DNA from 4 places in the Virgibacillus sp. 6R genome. Region 1 is predicted to be linked to each of the others. Evidence: predicted binding sites of a transcription regulator. Region 1 holds the regulator's gene; each other region holds the start of a gene.

Evidence for each region. Region 1 encodes Rex, which represses fermentation and respiration genes when NADH is low (regulators of the CRP and FNR family bind a similar motif). Its sites were predicted from a motif close to TTGTGAAATATTTCACAA; they were not measured.
Region 2: a site for Rex is predicted at 2,217-2,234, ahead of BKP57_RS12895 (nitrate/nitrite transporter). Genes of this name have one in related genera too.
Region 3: a site for Rex is predicted at 2,585-2,602, ahead of BKP57_RS09875 (formate/nitrite transporter family protein). Genes of this name have one in related genera too.
Region 4: a site for Rex is predicted at 2,383-2,400, ahead of BKP57_RS18870 (hydroxymethylglutaryl-CoA synthase). Genes of this name have one in related genera too.

The regions. Positions count from the first base shown of each region.
Region 1 is NZ_CP017762.1:1,593,164-1,599,246, reverse strand. Features, by position in the region: gene BKP57_RS07255 (ABC-F family ATP-binding cassette domain-containing protein) at 10-1,938, opposite strand; gene BKP57_RS07250 (redox-sensing transcriptional repressor Rex) at 2,492-3,145, shown strand; gene BKP57_RS07245 (YdiK family protein) at 3,233-3,436, opposite strand; gene BKP57_RS07240 (CPBP family intramembrane glutamic endopeptidase) at 3,563-4,273, opposite strand; gene groES (co-chaperone GroES) at 4,821-5,105, shown strand; gene groL (chaperonin GroEL) at 5,172-6,083, shown strand, end outside.
Region 2 is NZ_CP017762.1:2,822,192-2,828,274, forward strand. Features, by position in the region: gene BKP57_RS12890 (hypothetical protein) at 107-355, opposite strand; gene BKP57_RS12895 (nitrate/nitrite transporter) at 624-2,156, opposite strand; gene BKP57_RS12900 (nitrate reductase subunit alpha) at 2,293-5,976, shown strand; gene narH (nitrate reductase subunit beta) at 5,966-6,083, shown strand, end outside.
Region 3 is NZ_CP017762.1:2,182,882-2,188,964, forward strand. Features, by position in the region: gene BKP57_RS09865 (PH domain-containing protein) at 1-969, shown strand, start outside; gene BKP57_RS09870 (LURP-one-related family protein) at 941-1,453, shown strand; gene BKP57_RS09875 (formate/nitrite transporter family protein) at 1,724-2,542, opposite strand; gene BKP57_RS09880 (HAD-IA family hydrolase) at 2,875-3,438, opposite strand; gene BKP57_RS09885 (D-2-hydroxyacid dehydrogenase) at 3,505-4,467, opposite strand; gene BKP57_RS09890 (SLAP domain-containing protein) at 4,625-5,017, opposite strand; gene BKP57_RS09895 (LysE family translocator) at 5,467-6,083, shown strand, end outside.
Region 4 is NZ_CP017762.1:4,170,810-4,176,892, forward strand. Features, by position in the region: gene BKP57_RS18855 (TRAP transporter large permease) at 1-151, shown strand, start outside; gene BKP57_RS18860 (antibiotic biosynthesis monooxygenase family protein) at 774-1,226, shown strand; gene BKP57_RS18865 (YtvA family blue-light photoreceptor) at 1,271-2,062, shown strand; gene BKP57_RS18870 (hydroxymethylglutaryl-CoA synthase) at 2,442-3,623, shown strand; gene BKP57_RS18875 (SRPBCC family protein) at 3,876-4,328, opposite strand; gene BKP57_RS18880 (ABC transporter ATP-binding protein) at 4,906-5,772, shown strand; gene BKP57_RS18885 (hypothetical protein) at 5,777-6,083, shown strand, end outside.

The DNA.
Region 1 (6,083 bases):
GTGGGGGAGTTAATCTTCCTGCAATATTGTCCATTCTTCCATTAATTGATCGATCTTCTGTTTATGTTGATTTACCTCTTGCGATAGTTCCAACGCTTTTTCATGATCTTGATATACTTCTGGTAATTCCATCTGGCCTTCCAATCGCTCTACTTGACCTTCTAACTGTTCAATTTCTGTTTCCAGTTCCTCAATTCGCCTTTGTTTCTTTCGTTCTTCTCGCTGCATTTGTTTATCACGTTCAAAATCAAGTCTTCTTTCACCAGAGGAGGTTTTGCCACTATCCTGTTGTGTTTTATTCAATCGTTTTAATTCTGCTTCTTCCGCCTTTTTTTCCAAATAATAATCATAATCTCCAAGATAGATCGTCGTTTTTAATTTTTGCAGTTCTGCCACTTGATCAGCGATTTTATTAATAAAATAACGGTCATGCGAAACAAATAAGATCGTACCAGGGAAATCGATTAATGCCGCTTCTAATACTTCTTTACTATCGATATCTAAATGGTTGGTAGGTTCATCGAGAATTAATAGATTTGCTTTTTGCATCATCAATTTTGCTAAAGCTAATCGCGCTTTTTCACCACCACTTAAAGCATTTACAGTCTTTAAGACGTCATCTCCGGAAAACAGGAAATTACCGAGTACGGTTCGAATATCTTTCTCATTTGTCGTTGGGTAGTCATCCCATAATTCCATAAGTACTGTTTTGGAGGAGTGTAAGTTTGCTTGTTCCTGATCATAATAGCCGATTTGTACATTGGTTCCGAGCTGAATAGTTCCTTGAGTCGATTTTAGTTGTCCAGTCACCATTTTTAATAACGTCGTTTTACCAATTCCGTTTGGCCCAACAAGAGCAATTCTTTCTCCTCGGTTGATCTGCAGATGTACATGTTGAAATAAATAATCTGTTTCACCTGGATACCGGAACGACAAGTCGTTTATTTTCAGCACATCATTGCCACTTCGACGGTTAATCCTAAATGAAAACGATGCAGAGGCTTCATCACCTAATGGTTTATCTATTATTTCCATTTTTTCCAGTTGTTTACGTCTGCTTTGGGCTCGCTTCGTTGTCGAAGCTCGTACAATGTTCCGCTGAATAAAGTCTTCCATTTTCATAATTTTTGTTTGTTGCTTTTCATATTCTTTCCATTCTTTTTCAAAATCAAGTGCTTTTTGCTCTAAGTATTTACTATAAGTTCCCACGTATCGTTTTGTCTGATGCCGAGAGATTTCATAAACAATAGACACTGTTTTATCCAAAAAATAGCGGTCGTGTGATACAACAACTACAGCCCCGGGATAATTGCTTAGATAACTTTCAAGCCAGTTTAATGTTTCAATGTCCAAATGGTTGGTCGGTTCGTCTAAAATAAGCAACTGCGGCTTTTTTAACAACAGCTTTCCCAATGAAAGCCTTGTTTTTTGCCCGCCGCTTAGTGTTTGAATCGGTGTGTCATAATCAAACATGTGAAAATTCAATCCATTCAAGACGGCTTTTATATCTGCTTCATAAGTATAACCCCCATTTTGTTCATAACTGTGCTGTAGGCGGTCATAATCATGTAATAATTTTTGATAAGCTTCTGGACTGTAGTTTGTAGCTTGCTCCATTTGCTGTTCCATGAAGCGAAGCTGTTGTTCTTGTTTTTTTAATTCAGGAAACACAGTAAGCATTTCCTGCCAAATCGTTTTTTCAGTTTCTAGCGTCGTATGTTGTGCGAGATAACCCATTGTCAGGTCTTTAGGTCGGAATAATTCACCCTGATCGTAACTTAGTTCTCCTGCCATTATTTTCAATAAAGTAGATTTCCCCGAGCCATTTCTTCCAACAATTGCTATTCGGTCATGGTCTTTTACTTCCAGCTTTATATTTGATAAGATTTTATCAGCACCAAATGATTTTGTGAGTCCGTTGATTTGCATCAGTATCATTATATTCACCCCATCTCTCCTAGTGTATCTTACTTTCCTAAAATCAATCAATATAATTGTGAACTAAGTCACGACTTATTTCCATATTTCTGTTAAAATAAAGGAGAGATAGTGAGAGATTAAATATATTATAAAAAAGCTTTACGTTATTTTAGGTATCTACCTTTCCCTGCTTACATGAAAAAAGAAAAAGAAAGACGAATAAGTTGCCTTTAATTTCCATTTTTTAAACATAGGAATAACAAGAAATTGATAGGAAGGGAGTAATAGTGCATTAGGCTCTTTGTATATGGAAGTGTAAATGATTCGAATAAATTTACGCAAAGCCCATTGTTTTAGAATGGACGATATTTGTATCGAGATAATGAATCATTTTAAAGTATGAAGCATCCTTGCCTATAGCATAAGAACTTTGGTTTTGTATTTTTTGTTGCTTTTTTATGTAAGCGATACACAATTTTGTTAGGAAAATGTTAACGGTAGAGCCGAGATATTAGTTGATAGTATGTTTTAACGAACAACCAATATTGAAGTAAAGGAAGGAATTAATATGATGGAGCAAAATAAAATACCTCAAGCGACTGCAAAGCGTTTACCACTGTATTATCGATTTATAAACAATTTAAATCATCAAGGAAAAAAGCGTGTATCTTCAAAAGAACTCAGCGATGCGGTTAAAGTTGATTCAGCTACAATTCGCAGAGATTTCTCGTATTTTGGAGCGTTAGGTAAAAAAGGATACGGTTACAATGTGGAATATTTGCTTGAATTTTTTCGGAAAACATTGGATCAGGATGAAACGACAGATGTTGCACTTATTGGTGTTGGTAATTTAGGTACGGCATTTTTACATTATAATTTTATGAAAAACAATAATATAGCAATTAAAATGGCGTTTGACAGCGACCCTAAAAAAGTAGGAACCACGATTAGTGATGTTCCAGTGTACCATATTGAGGAATTAGATGATAAATTGGGCGATATTCAAGTGGCGATATTAACTATCCCCGCAAGTGAAGCACAAAGTATGGCTGACCATTTAATTGAACAGGGTGTTGAAGGAATATTGAATTTCACACCAGCGAGAATTACTGTACCACCAAATATTCGAGTGCATCATATCGACTTAGCAGTAGAATTACAAGCATTGGTTTATTTCTTAAAACATTACCCTCTCACCACAGATGAAGAAGAGGAAGAGGAGTAAGTAAGGTGGATATAGCTTTTTCTGCAGTGGGCTAACAAATTTATATGCTTTCTAGAGTAAACAAGCAGGAATAAGGAAGTGTCCCCCTTATTCCTGCTTGTTGTTCCGTTTGCGCTGAAAGTGAATAGCTAGTAAACGGATGCCAACACCAGTCTCAAGCGTAGCAAATAATGCTAAGACCATCGTTGTTATATTCCACATTGTCTCGTCTACACTTAAAATAGCAACATATGTAAAGAATGCTCCCATAATAAGATAGATGATCCCCATTGTCTTGGGTGAAACTCTCATAATTTAAAGCCTCCAACAATAAAACGTTTTCTTATTTTACGTCCAATCTTAATTAATCGAAATCTTTGTCTATTACAACAGCGCAGGAACCAGAACATAGCTGTATCTGGTTCCCGCTAACTATAATTAAAAATAACCAAAGAGAATAGTTTGCAGTTCATTTAGCTGTTTTTCCAGTTCTGCGGGATCAATGTTGTATTGTGCAATTACAACAAGCCCGTTCATTGCCATATGAGCAAAAATGGGAACGATGATTCGCTTTGTTTTCACATATAAATAAGCAAACACGAGCCCCATTGTTCCGTAAACTAAAATATGCTGCGGTTCACGGTGAATCAAACCGAAAATAACTGCAGATAAAAGTGCTGCAATAAAAAAGTTCGTCCGTTTATAAAGACCTCCGAAAATAATTTTGCGAAAAATTATTTCTTCTAAAATGGGTGCAGCTAGAATTGGAATGATCATAAATAAAGGGACAGCTCGAGTCATTTCCATGATTCCTTGTGTGTTTTCGGAGCCTGGTTCAACTCCAAATACCATCGTTTGAATAAAGTTAGCTATGCCTTGGCTAAATATAGCTATAAACGCACCTAAAAGTGACCAGATGATGATCCCTCCAACAGAAGCACCATCACGTTGCTGCAATCCTAGCTTCATATCAGGCTTCATCAAGAACAGTACGACAATAAGACCTAATACAAAACTGATAATCGATCCATAAACAATTGCTTCTCCTTTGGAAACTGTAAATGCATTATATACTAAATTCGCTGTTAAAAAGACAGAAAACTGTGTAATAATGTAGGTAATAATAACCCACCAATATCTTTTTGGCAAAATAAAACGACTCCTTTTCTTTGGTGTACATATAGATTCTATTCATACTTCTTATGATTTTTCCTAATGGGATGAAGAAAAAGCAAGTAAATTAATAGTCCATTTAACTAATGTATTTTGAAGCAAATGGAGAAAAACAGAATTTTTTAGTATAGTTTTTATAACCGTACAGTATTTTATTATGGGGAGTTAAAAACCCAGCAAAAATACTATTCATTGTTTAAGTAGTTTATATTTGATTCATCTCATCTATTAACGATAACATAGAATGTACATGTTATTTTATCATAAATAGATGATTCTATATAACAGAAAGATTGAACGTATATGTATGATGGTAATTAGACTAAAAAGTTTGGTATATTGCATATTATCCGTTAAAGTTTATGCTTCTTTTTTACTGCATGTAAAAAAACAAAATAAAAAAATTATGCTTTCATACTTGCATTTTTATCTGGAATTATTTATTATAATAATTGGAATTAGCACTCACCTGATTCGAGTGCTAATAAAAATATGAGAATAGGATTAAGGAGGCTTTCTACACATGATTAAACCACTAGGAGATCGCGTTGTTATCGAGCTTGTTGAACAAGAAGAAAAAACTGCAAGCGGTATCGTACTTCCAGACTCTGCAAAAGAAAAACCTCAAGAAGGAAAAGTTGTTGCAGTTGGTTCTGGTCGCGTAACAGAAGATGGGAAAAAAATTGCCTTGGAAGTAAAAGAAGGAGATCGTATCATTTTCTCTAAATTTGCCGGTACGGAAGTGAAATACGAAGGCAAAGAATACTTAATTCTTCGTGAGAACGACATCCTGGCTGTAGTAAGCTAATCTCGATATAAATATAGAAAATACTTAATTTGAACTAACTTGAACAAATCAAAGGAGGACTTATCGATGGCTAAAGAAATTAAATTTAGTGAAGATGCTCGTCGCGCAATGCTACGTGGTGTAGATGCATTAGCAGATGCGGTAAAAGTTACATTAGGACCTAAGGGACGTAACGTTGTATTAGATAAAAAATTCGGTTCACCGCTTATTACTAATGATGGTGTAACGATTGCAAAGGAAATCGAGCTAGAAGATCATTTTGAAAATATGGGAGCTCAGCTAGTATCAGAAGTTGCTTCTAAAACAAATGACGTTGCTGGTGACGGTACAACGACTGCAACTGTATTAGCTCAGTCCATGATTCGTGAAGGTCTTAAAAACGTAGCATCCGGTGCTAATCCGGTTGGTGTTCGCCGCGGAATCGAAAAGGCTGTTGAAGTAGCAGTAAAAGAACTAAAAAATATTTCCAAGTCAATCGAAAGCAAGGAATCTATTGCTCAAGTAGCAGCAGTTTCTTCTGACGATGCAGAAGTTGGTAAGTTAATTTCTGAAGCAATGGAACGTGTTGGTAACGACGGAGTTATTACTATTGAAGAATCAAAAGGTTTCAACACAGAGCTAGAAGTAGTTGAAGGTATGCAATTTGACCGTGGATATGCTTCTCCATACATGGTAACAGACCAAGACAAAATGGAAGCAGTTTTGGAAAATCCGTACATCCTAATTACGGATAAGAAAATTGGTAACATTCAAGAAGTATTACCTATACTTGAACAAGTTGTACAGCAAGGAAAACCTTTATTGATGATTGCTGAGGATGTAGAAGGCGAAGCGCTTGCTACATTAGTAGTTAACAAATTGCGTGGAACATTCAATGCAGTAGCTGTAAAAGCTCCTGGATTTGGTGACCGTCGTAAAGCAATGCTTGAAGATATTGCAACGTTAACTGGAGGAGAAGTTATTACAGAAGATCTCGGC
Region 2 (6,083 bases), 1.2 Mb from region 1:
TTCGCTTACATATTTCAGAATTATTTAAGAGTTTCATAAGCGAGGGCTTAGAATTACTGCATATGATGTAAGCGGATGAATAATGGAAGGGGGGGCACTCCCCCGTCTATTTATTTTTTCGTCTAAATTTATTTCTCCATCTACTTAATCTTTCTTTCAATGATTCTTCTGTTGCTGCAAAAAAAATACCCATTATAAAGAGGAAGCCTGCGCCCATAACAGTACCGATCCCGATGCCTGTTATATAGCTTCTGTCACTTATAAAGAAACCATATAAAAATATTAAAATCCCGATAGTTAAAACGATTGCTCCAGTATACTTAACAGCTCGTATCATCTTTCGCCGCTTTTTCATTGTTGTTACCTCCAATCATGTATACGTACTGTATTACAGTTTGAATTTTCCCATAATAATTACGTATCTATTATTCCATACCCTTCATTAATGGAAGCAAAAACAAATTCGTATATATTTGGTCCCGTATTTCATTTTATTTACGATAGTATGAAAATGGGTTAGCTCAAAAAGCCAAAAGTTTACGTAAAAACAAAGAAATGCATACAAAAGAAGGCTCCTACAAGTCTTATAAATAGACATAGGAACGCCCTCTTAATTATTTTCATTATGAAGAAACATTTTTATCGCTGATTATTGGTCGGTTATACATAGATAAATCATTAAACATGCCAACGTAGTATTTTATTTGTCCAGCATTATTTTTAATGGTGCTTATATGTAACCATTCTTTATACACTTCACTATTTTTCCGCTTGTTCCATATTTCTCCTTGCCAATAACCATGTTTATTTATATCTTGCCACATTAGTTCATAAAAAGACTTATCCTGTTTTCCAGAATGCAAAAGGCTAGGTCTCTTCCCGATTGCTTCTTCTTTACTGTACCCTGTCATCTTTGTAAAGGCAGGGTTAACATATTGAATCTCCCCATGGATGTTCGTTATCATAATCCCTTCTGAGGTTCCTTCGAATACTTTTCTTTCTAGATCTCTTTGTTCTTGGTAATACATGAATATAACAATTACTAGGCTTATGAAAGCAAATTGGGAAAGTGCCATAAATCCGATGGCATAATGCCCCGTTATATTATGAACGGTGGTTAATATAATTGGGGGAAAGAACCCACCTAATCCTCCCATTGCTGCCACGATACCATTAACAATCCCAGCTTGTTTTGAGAAGTATAATGGAACCAGCTTGAATACGGTTCCGTTGCCGATTCCAACACTTATGGCAACGGAAAGAGAGCCAAACGTATACCAATGAATATTTGGTGAAAATGATAATAGAATACCAGAAATGGCTACACCAACAAATACAGCCATGAGTATATAATAGGCATTAAATTTATCTGCTAGCCATCCACCTACTGGTCTAAGAAATGTTGCAACTGCAATAAAGACGGCGGTTCGCACACCTGCATCAATAGATGTCAATGCAAAATTTGTAACTAAAAAGTTAGGTAAAAATACAGTTAATGCAACAAATGCGCCAAACGTTATAAAATAAAATAGGCTTAGAAACCATAGGGTAGAATTCTTATATACCTTGGTTATTTGTTCAACCATTGATGTTTTAACCTTGGATTCTTTTTTATCGCCAAATGCAATATTGAAGATAAGAAACAAGAGTATAAGTACAAGGTAGAATTGAATCGTTCTTTGCCAGCCAAAGGAATGGGCAATAACCGGTGCTAAGAAAGTAGTAATAGCCGTACCAATATTCCCTACGCCGTATATTCCGTTGATTAATCCATGCTTTTCTTTTGGGTAATATTTTGGTAAAGAGGTTACCCCAATGGAAAAAGTAGCTCCGCCCACACCAATTATAAATCCTCCGATAATTAAATCTATAAACGAATTAGCAAGACTTATATAGAAGACCGGGAGCAGTAGCGCACAGAAACAAATAATATGGATAATCCTTGCGCCATATCGATTGGTAAAGAACCCAATAGGAACACGTAGGACGGAACCTAAAATAACCGGGATAGCCGTAACTAACGAGACTTGTCCAGCAGTTAATGGAATATCTTCTTTCATACTGGGCATCAAGGAAGAGATTAATACCCATACCATAAAGCCGATAATTAGACTGGAAGTTTGCAAGGAAAGCTGAAGACCTGATTTTTTTAACATAACCGTTCCTTCCTCTCTCGTTTAAATTATATTTATCATATAAATTTTTTTATTCCGAGGGTGTGATGTATATCACATCTTTTCATAAGAAGTGGTGATTAAATGAGTTTAAAGAGATTCATTGGAGGGATAGCCCATGAAGAGGAAACGCTCACCGCTTTGGCGACGACTTAACTATTTGAAACCAAAAGAAACGTATGCAAATAATCATAGCCAGCTACAAGAAGGAAATAGAGATTGGGAACGAGTGTACCGAAATAGGTGGCAACATGACAAGGTTATTCGTTCTACACACGGTGTGAACTGTACGGGTTCATGCAGTTGGAATATTTACGTGAAAGATGGAATCGTTACGTGGGAAGGGCAGCATTTGGACTACCCTACAACTGGACCAGATATGCCAGAATTTGAACCACGTGGTTGTCCGAGGGGAGCTAGCTTTTCTTGGTATCTTTACAGTCCTCTCCGAGTGAAATATCCGTATGTTCGGAAAAAATTATTACAATTATGGAGAGAAGCATTAAAAGAATACAACCATCCTTTAGAAGCTTGGCGAAGTATTGTAGAAAATAAAGATAAAGCAGCTAAGTATAAAACTGCTAGAGGAAAAGGTGGCTTAGTTCGTGCTGATTGGGAAGAAGTAACAAAGCTAGTTGCCGCTTCGGTTCTTTATACGGTAATCAAATATGGTCCAGACCGTAATGTTGGCTTTTCACCGATTCCGGCAATGTCGATGATTAGTCATGCTGCTGGAAGTAGGTTCATGTCATTAATAGGTGGTCCAATGTTAAGCTTTTATGATTGGTATGCAGATCTTCCTCCAGCATCACCGCAAATTTGGGGAGACCAAACGGATGTACCAGAAAGCTCCGATTGGTTTAATGCAGGCTATATCATAACATGGGGATCCAATGTACCATTGACGCGTACCCCGGATGCTCACTTTTTAGCAGAAGCGCGTTACAAAGGGACTAAGGTCGTTTCTGTTAGCCCCGACTATGCGGAGTCGACGAAGTTTTCGGATGATTGGTTGTCCGTGAGGCAGGGAAGTGATGGAGCTGTTGCCATGGCAATGGGACATGTTATTTTAAATGAGTTTTACGATAAGGAAATGACTCCATATTTTGAGACATATGCCAAAACATACACGGATTTTCCATTTATAGTTCGTTTGAAAAAAGGTAAACAGCATTTTCTGGCGGATCGTTTCTTGCATGCGAAAGATTTAAAAAAAGCATGTAGACATAGCGAATGGAAGCCAGCTATGTATAACCAACGAACCAGTGACTTTGCTATTCCACAAGGAACGATGGGATCTCGCTGGAGTGATGAAGGAAAATGGAATCTCTTACTGGTAGACGAACTAACAGGAGAACCAATTGAACCCATCTTAAGCTTTTTAGGTTTAGAAGATAAAGTAGTAAATGTAGATATGCCTTACTTTGACAATACGACAAAAAAACTATTAAAACGGGCAGTTCCCGTGAAGGAATTGGAGCTAGATGGGAAGCGGGAATATGTTACAACGGTCTACGATTTAATGCTGGCAAATTATGGGGTGGACCGAGGCATCGGTGGTGAGGTTGCTAGCACGTATGATGCGATTGCACCCTTCTCGCCAGCTTGGCAAGAGGAAATCAGTGGCGTAGATCGGAAATTAGTTATAAAAATAGCTCGAGAGTTTGCCCGGAATGCTATTGACACAAACGGTCGATCAATGATTATTATGGGAGCAGGCATTAACCATTGGTTCAACTCTGACACCATTTATCGCGCAATTGTCAATCTTGTGTTAATGGTCGGCGCCCAAGGAGTGAATGGAGGAGGATGGGCTCACTATGTAGGACAGGAAAAATTACGCCCTGTAGAAGGCTGGACGCAAATAGCTACAGCCAAAGATTGGGGCGGGACTCCAAAGTTGCAAAATGGAACTTCTTTTTTCTATTTCGCTACAAACCAATGGCGATTTGAAGAGACACCAGTGAGTGATCTCGTTGCAGCACATGTAGATAAAGCAAGATATGATCACCACGGTGATTACAATGTATTAGCTGCTAGGCTCGGTTGGTTGCCGTCTTATCCTACATTTAATCAAAATGGGATTGAATTGTATAAACAAGCAATAGCCAAAGGAAATAGTACGACTGAGCAAATTGGTCAATATGTCGCAGAACAATTAAAGCAACAAAAGCTGCAATTTGCCATAGAAGATCCAGATAATCCTGTCAATTTTCCGAGAAATTTATTTGTCTGGCGAGCTAATTTGATTTCCAGTTCAGGTAAAGGACACGAATATTTTCTGAAATACTTATTAGGAACGTCACATGGGTTGTTAAATACGGATGAAGATACGATACGCCCAGAAGAAATAAAATGGCGGGATAAGGCAGCTGAAGGAAAATTAGACCTGTTAATCAATTTGGACTTTCGGATGGCTGGCACAGCACTATACTCAGATGTGATTTTACCGGCGGCCACATGGTACGAAAAGCATGACCTATCGAGTACGGACATGCATCCGTTTGTACATCCATTTAATCCAGCGATTGCTTCACCATGGGAAGCAAAGTCGGATTGGGATATATTTAAGGCATTAGCAAAAGCAGTTTCTGACTTAGCAAAATCTATCGATATGGATTCGATAAAAGAGGTAGTCGCTACTCCATTAAACCATGATACACCTCAAGAAATGGCACAAACATTTGGGGAAATTAAGGATTGGTCCAAAGGAGAATGCGAACCGATTCCAGGCAAAACGATGCCACAAATTCACGTGGTTGAACGAGATTATAAAACAATTTATGAAAAAATGACCGCCCTTGGTCCAAATATGGTAAAGAGTCCATATGGCAGTAAAGGTATCCAATGGAAAATGGATAAGGAATATGAGCAAGTGAAGCGCAATATCGGCACTGTTAAAAATGGGAGCATAGCTGATGGTTGTCCTAACCTCGAAAATGCTAAAGATGCATGTGAAGCGATTCTCATGCTTTCCTCTACAACCAACGGAGAGATAGCAGTGAAGGCGTGGGAAGCATTGGAATCAAAAACAAATCTGCAGCTTAAGGATTTAGCCACTGATCGTAAAGAGGAGTTATTCACCTTTGAGCAAATAACCGCACAACCAAAAACGGTTATTACATCGCCGGCATTCAGTGGCTCGGAAAAAGGAGGACGGAGATATTCACCGTTTACAACAAATATTGAAAGAATGATCCCCTTCCGCACCATTACGGGAAGACAATCTTATTTCTTAGATCATGAAATGATAAAAGAATTTGGGGAACAGTTTGCTGTATATAAACCCATTTTAAACCATCGACCGTTTCGAAAAGAACGCCCAGAAATGGAAGGAAAGGAAATTACGCTCAATTATTTGACTCCTCATAACAAATGGTCCATTCACAGCATGTACTTTGATGCTCAGCCTATGTTAACGCTCTTTAGAGGGGGGCCAACAATTTGGTTAAACAAAGATGATGCAAAGGAAGTAGATGTAGAGGATAACGATTGGATCGAATGCTTCAACCGAAATGGCGTTGTTGTGGCACGGGCGGTTGTATCCCATCGGATCCCGAGGACGATGGCCTTTATGCATCATGCCCAGGACAGACATATTCATACGCCAGGAACAAAATTAACAAAAAATCGTGGCGGTACGCATAATAGTCCAACACGTATTCATGTGAAACCAACACATATGATTGGTGGCTATGCGCAACTTAGCTACGGCTTTAATTACTATGGTCCTACTGGGAATCAGAGAGACTTAAATGTGGTTATTCGAAAGTTGAAGGAGGTAGATTGGCTTGAAAATTAAAGCACAGGTAGGAATGGTCATGAACCTTGATAAGTGCATTGGTTGCCATACTTGCAGTGTTACATGTAAAACTACTTGGACGAACCGCGCCGGAGCGGAATATATGT
Region 3 (6,083 bases), 590 kb from region 1:
CCTACTAAAAAAGATGTTTTAAAAGCATCTGCATTATCCTTTAGCTACTTATTACTCATTCCTGTACTAGCTTCACTGCTGAGTAATATTGATGAAGTATATGACTTATCAGAAACAGGTGAAAAGATTTTTCATTTTCTAAGAGAATCATGGTTTTGGCTTAGTGTACTTATTTTTATGTTTATTATAATCGCGATTGGATTTGGATTAGTTCGCACATATTTAAAATATGGACGCTATGAGATTTCCTCTGACCAAGAGAGGATATATATTCGTAAAGGGGTATGGAATGAGCAGCATTTTTCTATTCGCAAGCAAAATGTGCAAGCCGCTCATATTGAACAATCATTGTTAAAACGTATGCTTCGGATAGCAGAGGTAAAGCTAATCAGTGCTGGTGGCGTTGACCTTTCCGGTGAAGAAATAAACTCACTTTATCCCTTTTTACCAATAAATCGAGCTCACCACATGATTGAGGAAATACTGCCTGAATTTGCAATAAAAGCGGGTATGGAGCAGCTGCCGAAGAAATCTTTAGTTGCAAGAATATGTCAAATCCCATTGCTTTGGATTACTGGTACAGCCATAATTGTCATTTTCTTTCCAAAGTGGTGGCCAGTCTCGATTATTTTGTTCCTGTTAACGATTGCATCAAGAATACTAGATTATTATTTTACCTGCTATTTGATTCATGGAGAAATATTGCAAATCCGAACAGGAGGTTTCTTCATTACAACAAGTATTACAACCCGCGAGAAAATCATTGAATTTAAGCTTGAGCAAAATTTAATTCAAAAACGCTTTGGTCTGGCAGACATAGAAACAACAAATCGCAGCAAACCCATTCATGTCAATGCCTTATATAATATCCCCATTGACATGGTCCAACGTACGTTTGCGTGGTATACAGGTCGAAGCCCTAAAATAGAGGGAGGATCATATGGAGAACAAGATCTATATAGAAGATAATTTTTTTTCAGCAGGAAGAACAGCAATTAGGAACCATCATAATGAAAAAATCGGTGACTTAGATTTAAAAACAGCTTTCTCATCTAGTATTAACGTGTATGATAGTCAAGGCACAAGGCTTGCAGAAGGAAAGTTTAAAAGCTCCTTTTCTAGTCAATGGGTTGTCATCGATGCAACTGCAGAAATAATCGGAACGTTAAAAGCGAACTGGTTTTCCTTTAAAAAAAAGTACACGTATACCTTAAAGAATGGACATGAATACACGATTACCTCACCTGTTTTCTCCAAAACATTCACAATGACAGGTGAGCAGGAACGGGAAATAGTAGCTTCCTTCACTCGTGTCAGTAGCTTTTTTTCTTCTCCTGCGTATGAACTCATAAACCATACAGATCGTTTATCGATGGAAGAATTCATTGTTGTCGTCATGGGTGTCAATGCGATTGAAAAGAGTCAAGCCGCAGCAAGTAGCGGAGGCAGCTAAAGAGCGCTTGTCACGAGCGGGGGGCCGATGCCTTCTCTTACAGCGATAGAGGTTGGACCAAGTTCTTTTATAAAATAAGCCACATGAATCAAAGTACCACCCAACTAGTTCATGCGGCTTATTGTTCATATGTTACAAACGTCAAATGATGTATCTGTTAGCCATTTTTTGCACTGTAATAAAATGCACGTGCAACTATTTTAGCTCTTTAGTATATCACCTTTTGCTTATGTTCATGGCTTTATCTTCGGACTCACCTTATTCAAGCCTTTACCCAAGTTTTCTTTCCCCCGCTACTCGGTTTGACTGTTTATACTGTTTATCAGGTGAGGCTAAATAAGCATAGACACCGCCTAAAAAGAATCCGCCACCAACAATATTTCCTATCGTCACAGGGATTAGATTATAAATCGCTCCTAGGAAGGTAATCGTTTCCGGGTGAGGTGCTGTTAACGCCAGCGAAAAAGTTACCATGTTTGCTACACTATGTTCAAATCCAGAAGCAACAAAACCAAACACTAAAAGCATTGTCACTAATATTTTGGCGCCATCGCCTTTTATATGCATCGGAATCCAAACAGCTAAACAGACGATTAAATTACATAAAATCCCCCGAAAAAATAGTGCCCATATACTTAAATCCATCTTGGCAGCAGCTGTTTTCATTAAATAATGACTGTCCTCTGCTGAAGCATATAATCCTGTCCCAACAATTAATAAGGCAAAGAAAATTCCTCCGATTAAGTTTCCACTATAGCAAGCCAGCCAATTTTGCAATGTGTCCTTAACGGTTGTCTGTTTTCGTAGCGTACTCATCGTAAAATACATCGTATTACCAGTAAATAATTCCGCGCCACCATAAATAATCAACACAAGGGCAACTCCAAAAAAAATGGAAGCCATTATCGTTGCAGTAGGTGAATGAATATCAAAATAACCTTCTGCTAACCTATAGGATAGTATTAATCCTATCCCTACATATACACCTGCTAAAGCTGCTTTTAGCAAATATTTTATAAGTGAAGTATTTAGTAATGCTTTCTTTTTTAAAGCAAGATTTACCGCTTGTTCGATTGGTTGACTTTCCATTATGATTACTCCTTTTGTTTTATGCTGTAATAAAGCTGTTTAATGTGAAATAATTCACATTTATACTGTTAAAAATGGTAGTCCTCACGTATTTTAATAAAGTAAGAGGACTACATTATATCTATCTTCTATGTCCTATTAACATCCGTACTAATAAATAGTAACGTATATTTAGGATGAAGGAAAGATGTTTTTTTCATACATATAGCAAATTATAGCTTTATTAGCAATCAAACAGCTCAAGTGTTATTTCATTCCATCATTTCTATCATTATAAAAGGAAGAGATGACTTACAGCGCATCTTTATTTCCCTTCCTTTTTAAAATAGGTGCTATAGCTTAACCGTATCCAAGAATGCATGATAGTTGCTTATATGAAAATCTGCATCAGCTTGCTTATTTTGAAAGCTGCACGTCTTGATGCCTAATTCCTTGGCCGGTAGCAAATCAATTTCTCGATCGCCTATCGCTACATCAATTTGATGTTTGTTGTGTAAATAAGCATAGGAGGAACTATCTGGCTTACGTGGAAATTGGTCATCGCTCGTGACCATATCCTTAAAATAAGAAGTTAATCCGTGGTAGCCTAAGATGCGTTCCACATTTTTACGATCTTTATGTGTCATTATGACATTTACCTCTGCTGCCTGCAAAACTCCCTCTAAGCCGGGAAATGGTTCCACCTCCTCTGGCTTCATGTTATCTACAAGACGACGCACCTCTACCTCCTGTTCCTTTGTCATTTGGAAATATGCGATCGCATGGGAAAAGGACTTCTTTAACTGCCTATAAATTTCATTCTCGGTTGCCGTTTTTGTTAAAACTTGCTTGAAACACTTTGTGTAACTCGGATATGTATTGATAAGGGTTCCATCAAAGTCCCATAGTAAATGCATCTTTTTCTACTTCTCCTTTTCTTTACATAATGGTAGCTATCCCCTTATAAGGGGTAGCCACGTTATCTAATACCCCTTTTCAAAATTAACGAGATTGACTGTTGGTATTTCCCCTTTGAGGTAATGTTGTAGATTAGGCAGAAAGATTTCATCGATGACGCGCTCGTCATAATGCTCGGTTGAGCCTGCCGTATGGGGTGTAACGATGACATTTTCCATCTCCCATAGCGGACTATTCGCAGGTAAGGGTTCGGAGGCGAACACATCCAATCCTGCACCTGCGATCTCATTTTGCTGTAAGGCTTGAAGCAAATCTCCCTCGTTTACAATAGCACCTCGACCAATGTTGATTAGTATCGCCGAATCCTTCATCCGTTTAAATTGGGTAGCTGTAAACATATTTCTCGTTGCGTCGGTTAATGGTAATGTAATCACAACAAAGTCACTTTGGGAAAGTACTTGATCGAGCTGTTCTGGCTTGTACATCTGATCAACGTAATCGGTAGGCTTTCCCGAGTGGCGTACACCAAGTACCTTCATTCCAAATGCTTTAGCAATTTTAGCTGTTTCCAATCCAATGGCCCCAACACCAATGATTCCAATTGTTTTATGATGAATTTCTTGTTTTAAACGTGCATGGTACCATTTTTTCTCTTGCTGTTGCCTAACATAGGTATGAATTTTTCGAGTGAGCCCCAAAATTAGTGCAAAAATAGTTTCCGAAATGGGATAAGCGTGAACACCATTTGCACTCGTTACAAGAACATTATGTTGTTGCAACTTGATTAATGGAAGGTTATCAATTCCAGCGCTCCATGTTTGTACCCACTTTAGACGCTTATTTTCGGCAAGTACAATAGGCTCGATCGCCTTTTTCCAGTGTAAGATAATTTCCGCCTCTTTTAAATCGTCCCTTACTTCTTCCAATTCTTTGTTCGCGACTATTCTCCAATTTGGAAGTGCTTGTTGTATCCTATTTACATGTGCTTCCTTTAAATCCATGTTCATAACTAATGTCCGCTTATCCATCGTATCCTCCTTCTCCAGTTACCTATTGTTTTCCTGCAAATTCTGTTGCTTACAGATAAATAGAGATAGCTTATTTAATACCTTTTATCACCAGTTGCGGTTATCTATTGCTTAAAGCCTTCCATTTTCCTTCTCAAAAATACGACAGCTTCAAAATTCAGATTTCGTTTAGTGATGTACTTCGCAACTTACCTTCTTTGAAATTTGGCTCTTGTTGCATTGTCTTTTTAGGAAAAATAAACGTCCAAGGCATACTGCACTTACTAGGAATAGCCAATCTTTTGTCAGAAAATGTTTCCGTTGCAATTGGAGTGTTTGCTTCGTAATAAGTCAATGTTTGATTATGAAGGATCCAATCTGTTTCCAGACCATTTTGAATAAGTACCGTTATTAATAAATCACCAAGATGGTTATGCGCTTGGTTTAGTAATAGAAATGGGCGAAGCGGCTTGTCCTTTTCATTTGCTTGTTCAAAAACATGTTTTATTCTTTCCCGATCTCTAGCATCAATGGTTCTGTCCCAGGCCGATTCAAAAATTAAACGTTGCATATTCTCACCTCATTTACGCTTAGTATACCATTTTCGCGTGTCATTCGCTTACCATTCCTTTACATATACTATACCAACCATGAATACTGTGCACTTGGATCAGAGACTTGGTAAAAAACAGTAGTGGTACAAGTCATACTGGCTGAATACAATAGTATCGGAAAGATGAAATGGAGATAATAATTCATTATAAGCAATTATATCCCGTATATAAGGTGCTGTAAGACTCCCGCTTTAGGAGTTGGATAACCTGTACTGCACCAAGTCTAAGTGGGAGATAACAGAACCTAAATACCCTATTTTGTAAGAGCCTTTAGGTCATAACCTTGGGCTACTAACAATCAGTGGAAATGAATGAAAACCCCCACTGATTGAAGATTCACTTCATATAATTACTGTTTTTATACACTGTAATGTGATTTGGACGAACGAATAAAGAAGGTGACCAAATGAATTTTTTAGGTTATATCCTATTAGGTATTTCTTTATCAGCACCTGTAGGGCCAATCAATGCGGCACAGCTAAATAAAGGGATGAATCATGGCTTTATCCACGCTTGGTTAGTTGGATTAGGCGGAATGATTGGTGATCTTATCTTTATGCTGCTCATTTACTTTGGTATAGCACAATTTTTAACGACACCATTCATGAAAACATTCCTATGGCTATTTGGCTTTTTCATTCTTGTCTATACCGGAATAGAAAGTATAACTGGGGCAAAAAAATCATTGCACGTCGATCACGCTATTCGACAGACATCAAAAATGAAATCATTTCGCACAGGTTTTCTTTTGGCTATTTCCAATCCACTAAATATTATTTTCTGGCTTGGGATTTATGAGGCTGTATTAGCAAAAACAAGTGACTTGTATAGTAATTATCAGTTGTTATTGTATAGTAGTGGGATTTTTTTGGGTATCTTTCTTTGGGATGTGATTATGGCGGGAGTTGCCACTTCTTTTCGACGGTTTTTTCATGAACGGGTGCAATATTTCATTACGATTGGTGCTGGGTTGCTGCTCATCGGTTTTGGACTATACTTCGGATATGAAGCAGTACTTCTTTT
Region 4 (6,083 bases), 2.2 Mb from region 1:
TATTTTTGTAATTAAAGGAGTTGCTACAGATATACCTGTACAAACCATTTTTAAAGGCGCTATCCCGATGATTGCTGGGATGATAATTTGCGTACTGATCCTCATTGTCTTTCCTTCCATTGTCACTGTTTTACCGAGTTTAATGAGATGAATTATTAGCGAAAGGGGCTTTCAGGACATGAGAGCTTCTTTTTACAGAATAAGAAAGTATAAAATTAGGTGCTTGGAGATAACGAAATAACTGAATAGCCACGCCCGGCGCATGAGCCCAGCAACGATGCGACTTTAGAAATGCGCCCTACGATAAGTCCTCATCGGTTCGTCGCCTCACCGTGATTCCTTTATCTTTAGTTGATTCGTTCCATTCGCTACGTTGCTAAACGGGCGCCCCGCGCCTTTGTTCTTTTAGTATTTCAAGTTTTAGAAATTAGTATTCTCATTAAATATAGCATCATAGCTTGCGATAGTTTTTAAATTTTTCCGTACTTACGAGAGTGATCATGTTTGTCCAGCTTGTTAATAGCCTTAAGGACAAGGGAATCTATGTTAGCGACATCGCGCGTATAAAAAGTATTTATCTTTTAGGAAGCCTAAGATGGTAGCCTTTGTTAATGCTTCAACGGTGGGGTGCTTCCACCCTTCTTTATTGAAGATTGCTTGATCAGAAACGAAACATAACCTATCAAGTAAACTGCTGAGACTTCATTATGTTGCTAAAGCTTTGCAAAAATATGTTATGCTGAAATTAAGAACTGCAAGGGAGGATGCTGACGGTGAAAGTAAACATAATAGAGCTAAACGAGAAGCAACAATTATCTATAAATGAAATCGGGAACAACATTTGGATTGCTTCGGAAGCACAAAAAAAGAAATACGAAATTATAGATCAAGCAAATACTTTACAAACAAAGGGTATTATTGTTTTAAATTGTATTCCTGTTCATGATGAAAAAAGGAGACGTTTTGAAGAACGGTTTTTAAACCGGCCTAGATTAATAGAAAATGAGCCAGGATTTGTTGCAATTCGCGTATTACGCCCAGTACAAGATGACATATATATAGTCTTGACTCAGTGGCAGACAGAGGAGGCTTTTCGAAACTGGCAGGCATCTACTGCCTACCAACATGCACATAGAAAAAGAAAAACACAGCAAGGGATTGACCAAGAAACAGGTGTACTAAAAAACAAACCTTACCACAAGTTGTATCGACCAATTACTAATTAAATTATCGAGAAATAGCAGATTATGAACGAAAGAGGACTGTAAGTATGGTAAATAAACGACATGAAAAATTATATTTATTTGAAAAAGCATTAAACTATACTGGGGTTGGATTAATTATTACTGACCCTAATTTAGAGGAAAATCCGATTATTTTTGTAAACAGAGGTTTTACAGAATTGACTGGGTATATGGAAAATGAAGTAGTTGGGAAAAATTGCCGCTTTTTGCAAGGAACAGAAACAGATCCTTACAGTTTGGAGCGGATTCGTAAAGCAATACAAGCAAACGAATCGATTACAATACAGGTATACAATTATAAGAAAGACGGGACAGGCTTTTGGAATGAGTTATCGATTGACCCGATGTGGGTGGAAGAAGAACAAAAATATTACTTCGTCGGTGTGCAAAAAGATGTGACCAATGAGAAGGAGAGCGAACGACTATTACAAAATAGTTTGTTAGAGATCGAAAAGCTTTCAACGCCTATTGTACCGATTCGCGATGATGTAGCGGTCTTGCCGCTCATTGGAAATATGAATGATCAACGGATGGAAACAATGATGGCAACTATATCTACCTATATGGAACAAGCGAATGAAGAATATATTATTATTGACTTATCTGGTCTACACGAAGTAGATACATACACGGTATCACGTCTATTAAAGATTCACCAATTTATTTCATTAATGGGAAAAAAATTATTATTTGCTGGCATTCGTCCTGATATGGCATTAAAAACGGTGATTATTCAGGATACATTTAAAGATATGAATACGTTTAAAAATGTAAAGATGGCGTTGCATTTTATAGATAAGGAGAAAGAGGATAAATAGGTTACACGTTAACAAAGCAGAAGGCGACAACTACTCGAGCGTCTCCTTCTGCTTTTTTTGAACTTTTGTGTCTTGAAAATTCTTCCTAATTTACACTGGAGATTTCCAACTGCAAGGGTAGAGGCAGAGATCGCTAACATTCATTCTACTCTCCGCCTTTCCAACGTTTCCAGAAAGGGGGAGCTGTTTTTTGAAATTAATTCTAATCCTTAAAAATGAAAGGCTTAACTCTGTTAGCTCCATCGAAAAATGGAAGCGCCAATATTGTGTTTAATAGTAGATTATATTATGATGTACTATGGTAGAACTTTTATAATGAATTGTGAAAATAGTCACTTAAATAAAAAGTGTTATCAAGTATGAAGTAAAGGAGCTTATTATGAAAATAGGGATTGATAAAATAGGTTTTTACGCTCCGCATTTATATGTGGACATGAATAATTTGGCAAAAGCTAGAGACGTAGAACCGGCAAAATTCACCATTGGTATTGGTCAGGAAAAAATGGCTATTGCACCACTTACACAAGACGCAGTTACATTAGCTGCCAACGCAGCAATGGAAATTCTGGATGATGCGGATAGAGCTGCAGTTGATTTTGTTATATTTGGTACAGAAACAGGAGTTGACCACTCAAAAGCAGCAGGGGTTTATGTTCATCATTTACTGAACCTGCAACCTCATACGAGAACAGTAGAAGTAAAGCAGGCATGTTTTGGCGCAACTGCTGGTATTCAAATGGCAAAAGGGCATATTGCTTTAAATCCAGACAGTAAGGTTTTAGTATTAGCTTCAGATATTGCGAGATACGGGCTTCGAACTGGCGGTGAGGCGACACAAGGTGCTGGCGCAGTTGCCATGATCATTAGTAAGGATCCAAAAATTTTGGCACTTGAAGAGCCGTCGTCCTATTTAACAGAGGATGTGATGGATTTTTGGCGTCCGGTTTATTCGGAATATGCACAGGTAGATGGGAAACTTTCGAATGAAATGTACTTGTCGTTCTTTGAAAAAATTTGGAATGCATATAAACAAAAAACAGGGTTAGGTATTGGTGACTTTGCTGCTATTTGTTACCATCTTCCATATACAAAAATGGGATTAAAGGCTTTACGTACTATTTATGATCAAGGCACTGAAACAGATAAAGATCGCTTACTGGAAAACCTGGAATACAGTAAAATTTATAATAAACATGTCGGTAATATTTATACAGGCTCTTTATATTTAAGCTTTCTGTCATTGCTTGAACATCAAAGCAATCTAAATGCGGGTGATAGAATAGGGTTGTTTAGCTATGGTTCTGGAGCTGTTGGAGAGTTCTTTACTGGTCTTCTGCAACCTAATTATCAAGTCCATTTAAACACGAAACAACATCAGGATTTACTCGCGTCGAGAAAAGAAGTGAGTGTGGAAGAGTATGAACAAATCTTTGAAGCAAAATTGCCTAAGGATGGAACAGATTTTGAACTTGATGTAGACGCTGACCCAGCTAAAATAAAGCTTTCTGGAGTTGGTGGTCATATCCGTCATTACATGAATAGTAGTCAAGTGAAGGTTTAAAGAGGTATGAGCGGGCTTCTCGTGTATGGAGAAATCCGCTCGTTTTTTATGCATGCAATTTGCAGTAAGACTTGCTATTCCATAGTAAGTAGGGAAGCTCAGAAGATAAGTGGAAGATTCAACTGAAGTCACATATCCGCTTCTGTTTAATTAAAAATAGTAGGAAATAAGAGAAAACCCCAATTCATGGAGTTTTTACTGTTAAATAAATCGTTTGGATGACTGTTCTGACTATTTTCTTAGTCCAAAAGTTTACGAAAAACTTTGGCGTTTGGTTATTTCTTGAGAAATAGCTTCCGTTAATTCTGAAGTCATTTTAGGAACAAATGATTTTAACGCTGGATTGATCACAGGTCCCATTATTCCCCCTGCTTTGATATCCAAATGGCCGGTCATTTTCGTCTGGTCAGCGTTAATAGCCTTGGCATTAAATGCTCCACTACCGGTAAATTTTTCACTTAAGCCTTTCAAGTCAAATGTTACTTTTTCAGGCTTTTCCCATTTGGTGATAATCACCTTTAAATGTACTTTCTTATGAACGATACCGAGGTCGCCTTTGAACGTCCATGTCGATTCCTTATCGTTGATAATTTCATGATCAATATAACCAGGTACTAATGGCGCCCAATAGTTCATGTCGCTAACAAAATTCCACACATGTTCAATTGGCACATTTAGGGTAACCTTCTTCGTTCCACTAGGCATAAAATGTCTCAGCCTCCTTTTATTTATCTAGGTTTAGTAACAATTGGTATTAAATTTAGCAGCAACAAAATAGGATAAAGAAAATTCGCGCCTCATTTAAATAATTATAACGTACATCAACAGCTAATATAAAACAATTATTAAGCTATAGTTTATTTTATACCACAAATAAGCTATATTTAACCATATATCAATCGGAAGATAATCAATCTAGATGGAGAATAGGAAAAATTATGAACAATAGGTATAGTAATCGAGATTATTATTTTCACAAAAGGTGCTATTTACAGAAGAAATAGTGTAAAGCAAGTACACAACACAGTATAAGCAAGGCGAATAGTTAAGTCACAAGTAAGAACGAGCAACCAAGCATAGTATTCAAGCCTCAAGCTAGATCGAGCAACCGAGTAAGGGGAATAGTTAAGTCAGATCGAGTAAGTAAGCAAACCGAACGTTTAACTCACAAGCTGATGGGCACTAAGTAGAGAGCTCGAGCGAGCCTCGATCCAGCTATCCAGTATAAATCAAATAAAATGGCCGTAGAAGCAAACGGTGAAAAAGAAGGGAGTACGGTGAAGTGGGGATACTGATTCAAGGAAAGAATGTTTCCAAAAAAGTGAATAATAATTGTATTTTAGATCATATCGACTTTACCTTTTGTCAAGGCGAAGCAGTAGCAATTATTGGTACGAATGGTTCAGGGAAGAGCACGCTGCTTCGGCTTTTAACTGGGATTACGCATCCTTCGAGTGGTACTATTCAACGTGATAATTGTCGTATTGGCTATGTACCAGAACAATTTCCGGTAAATATGTCGTTTACAGCATTTGACTACCTTTATCATTTAGGGAGGATTGAAGGGCTATCCCGTGAAACATCGAAGAAGAGAGCCCGCCAACTTCTCAAGCAATTTGGTTTACAAGCAACGTCTAAAGTAATGAAGCTCTATTCTAAAGGAATGAGGCAAAAAGTAAACATCATGCAAGCATTGTTACATTCTCCCCGTCTGCTAATTTTAGATGAGCCATTATCGGGTTTGGATGATACCGCTCAATTAGAAGTCGAGTCTATTTTATATGAGCTAAAAGAAAAAGGACTGACCATCATATTCACCTGTCATGACGATATACTTTTAAAACGACTTGCAGACCGTATCGTCCATTTGCGAAATGGCAAGTTCATGGAAGCTACTGAAACAATTTTAGCAACAAAAGAAAACCCAGTTACGATTGAAACGACCCTTCCAGCTGACTATTTAGTACTGAAGCAATTTGACAACAACCCCAAAATAAATGCGATGCAAATACTTGCAAATAAAGTTATATTCAAAGTACACCCGTTAAAAAGCGATGAAATGATTCTTCAATTGATTCAAGCTGGTGTTTCCATAATTTCTGTTACGCAAACTAGACAGATTGACGTTTTTAATAAAGAGAGGGGGTAAAGGAATGAAAGCTTTAATTGTGTATCATTTAATAGCTTACATTAAATCTTATAATTACGTTGCGCCAATGAGCATTTTTATTATGATCCTAGTAGTCAATTATTCTATCTATCCTAATCCCGTTTTAGCAAGCTATGGAGCGACAGCTATCTATTTGTATATCATTGCAGCCTGGATTTCCCTTCGTTTTTTCCATACAGAAGATATAGTCCAACAACAAGTAACCATTCTCCATGCTGGAAACGATAAAAAATATTTTTGCAGTATGTACCTAGCCGCAGGTTGTATTGTGGCTCTGTTAGCTTTTGTTT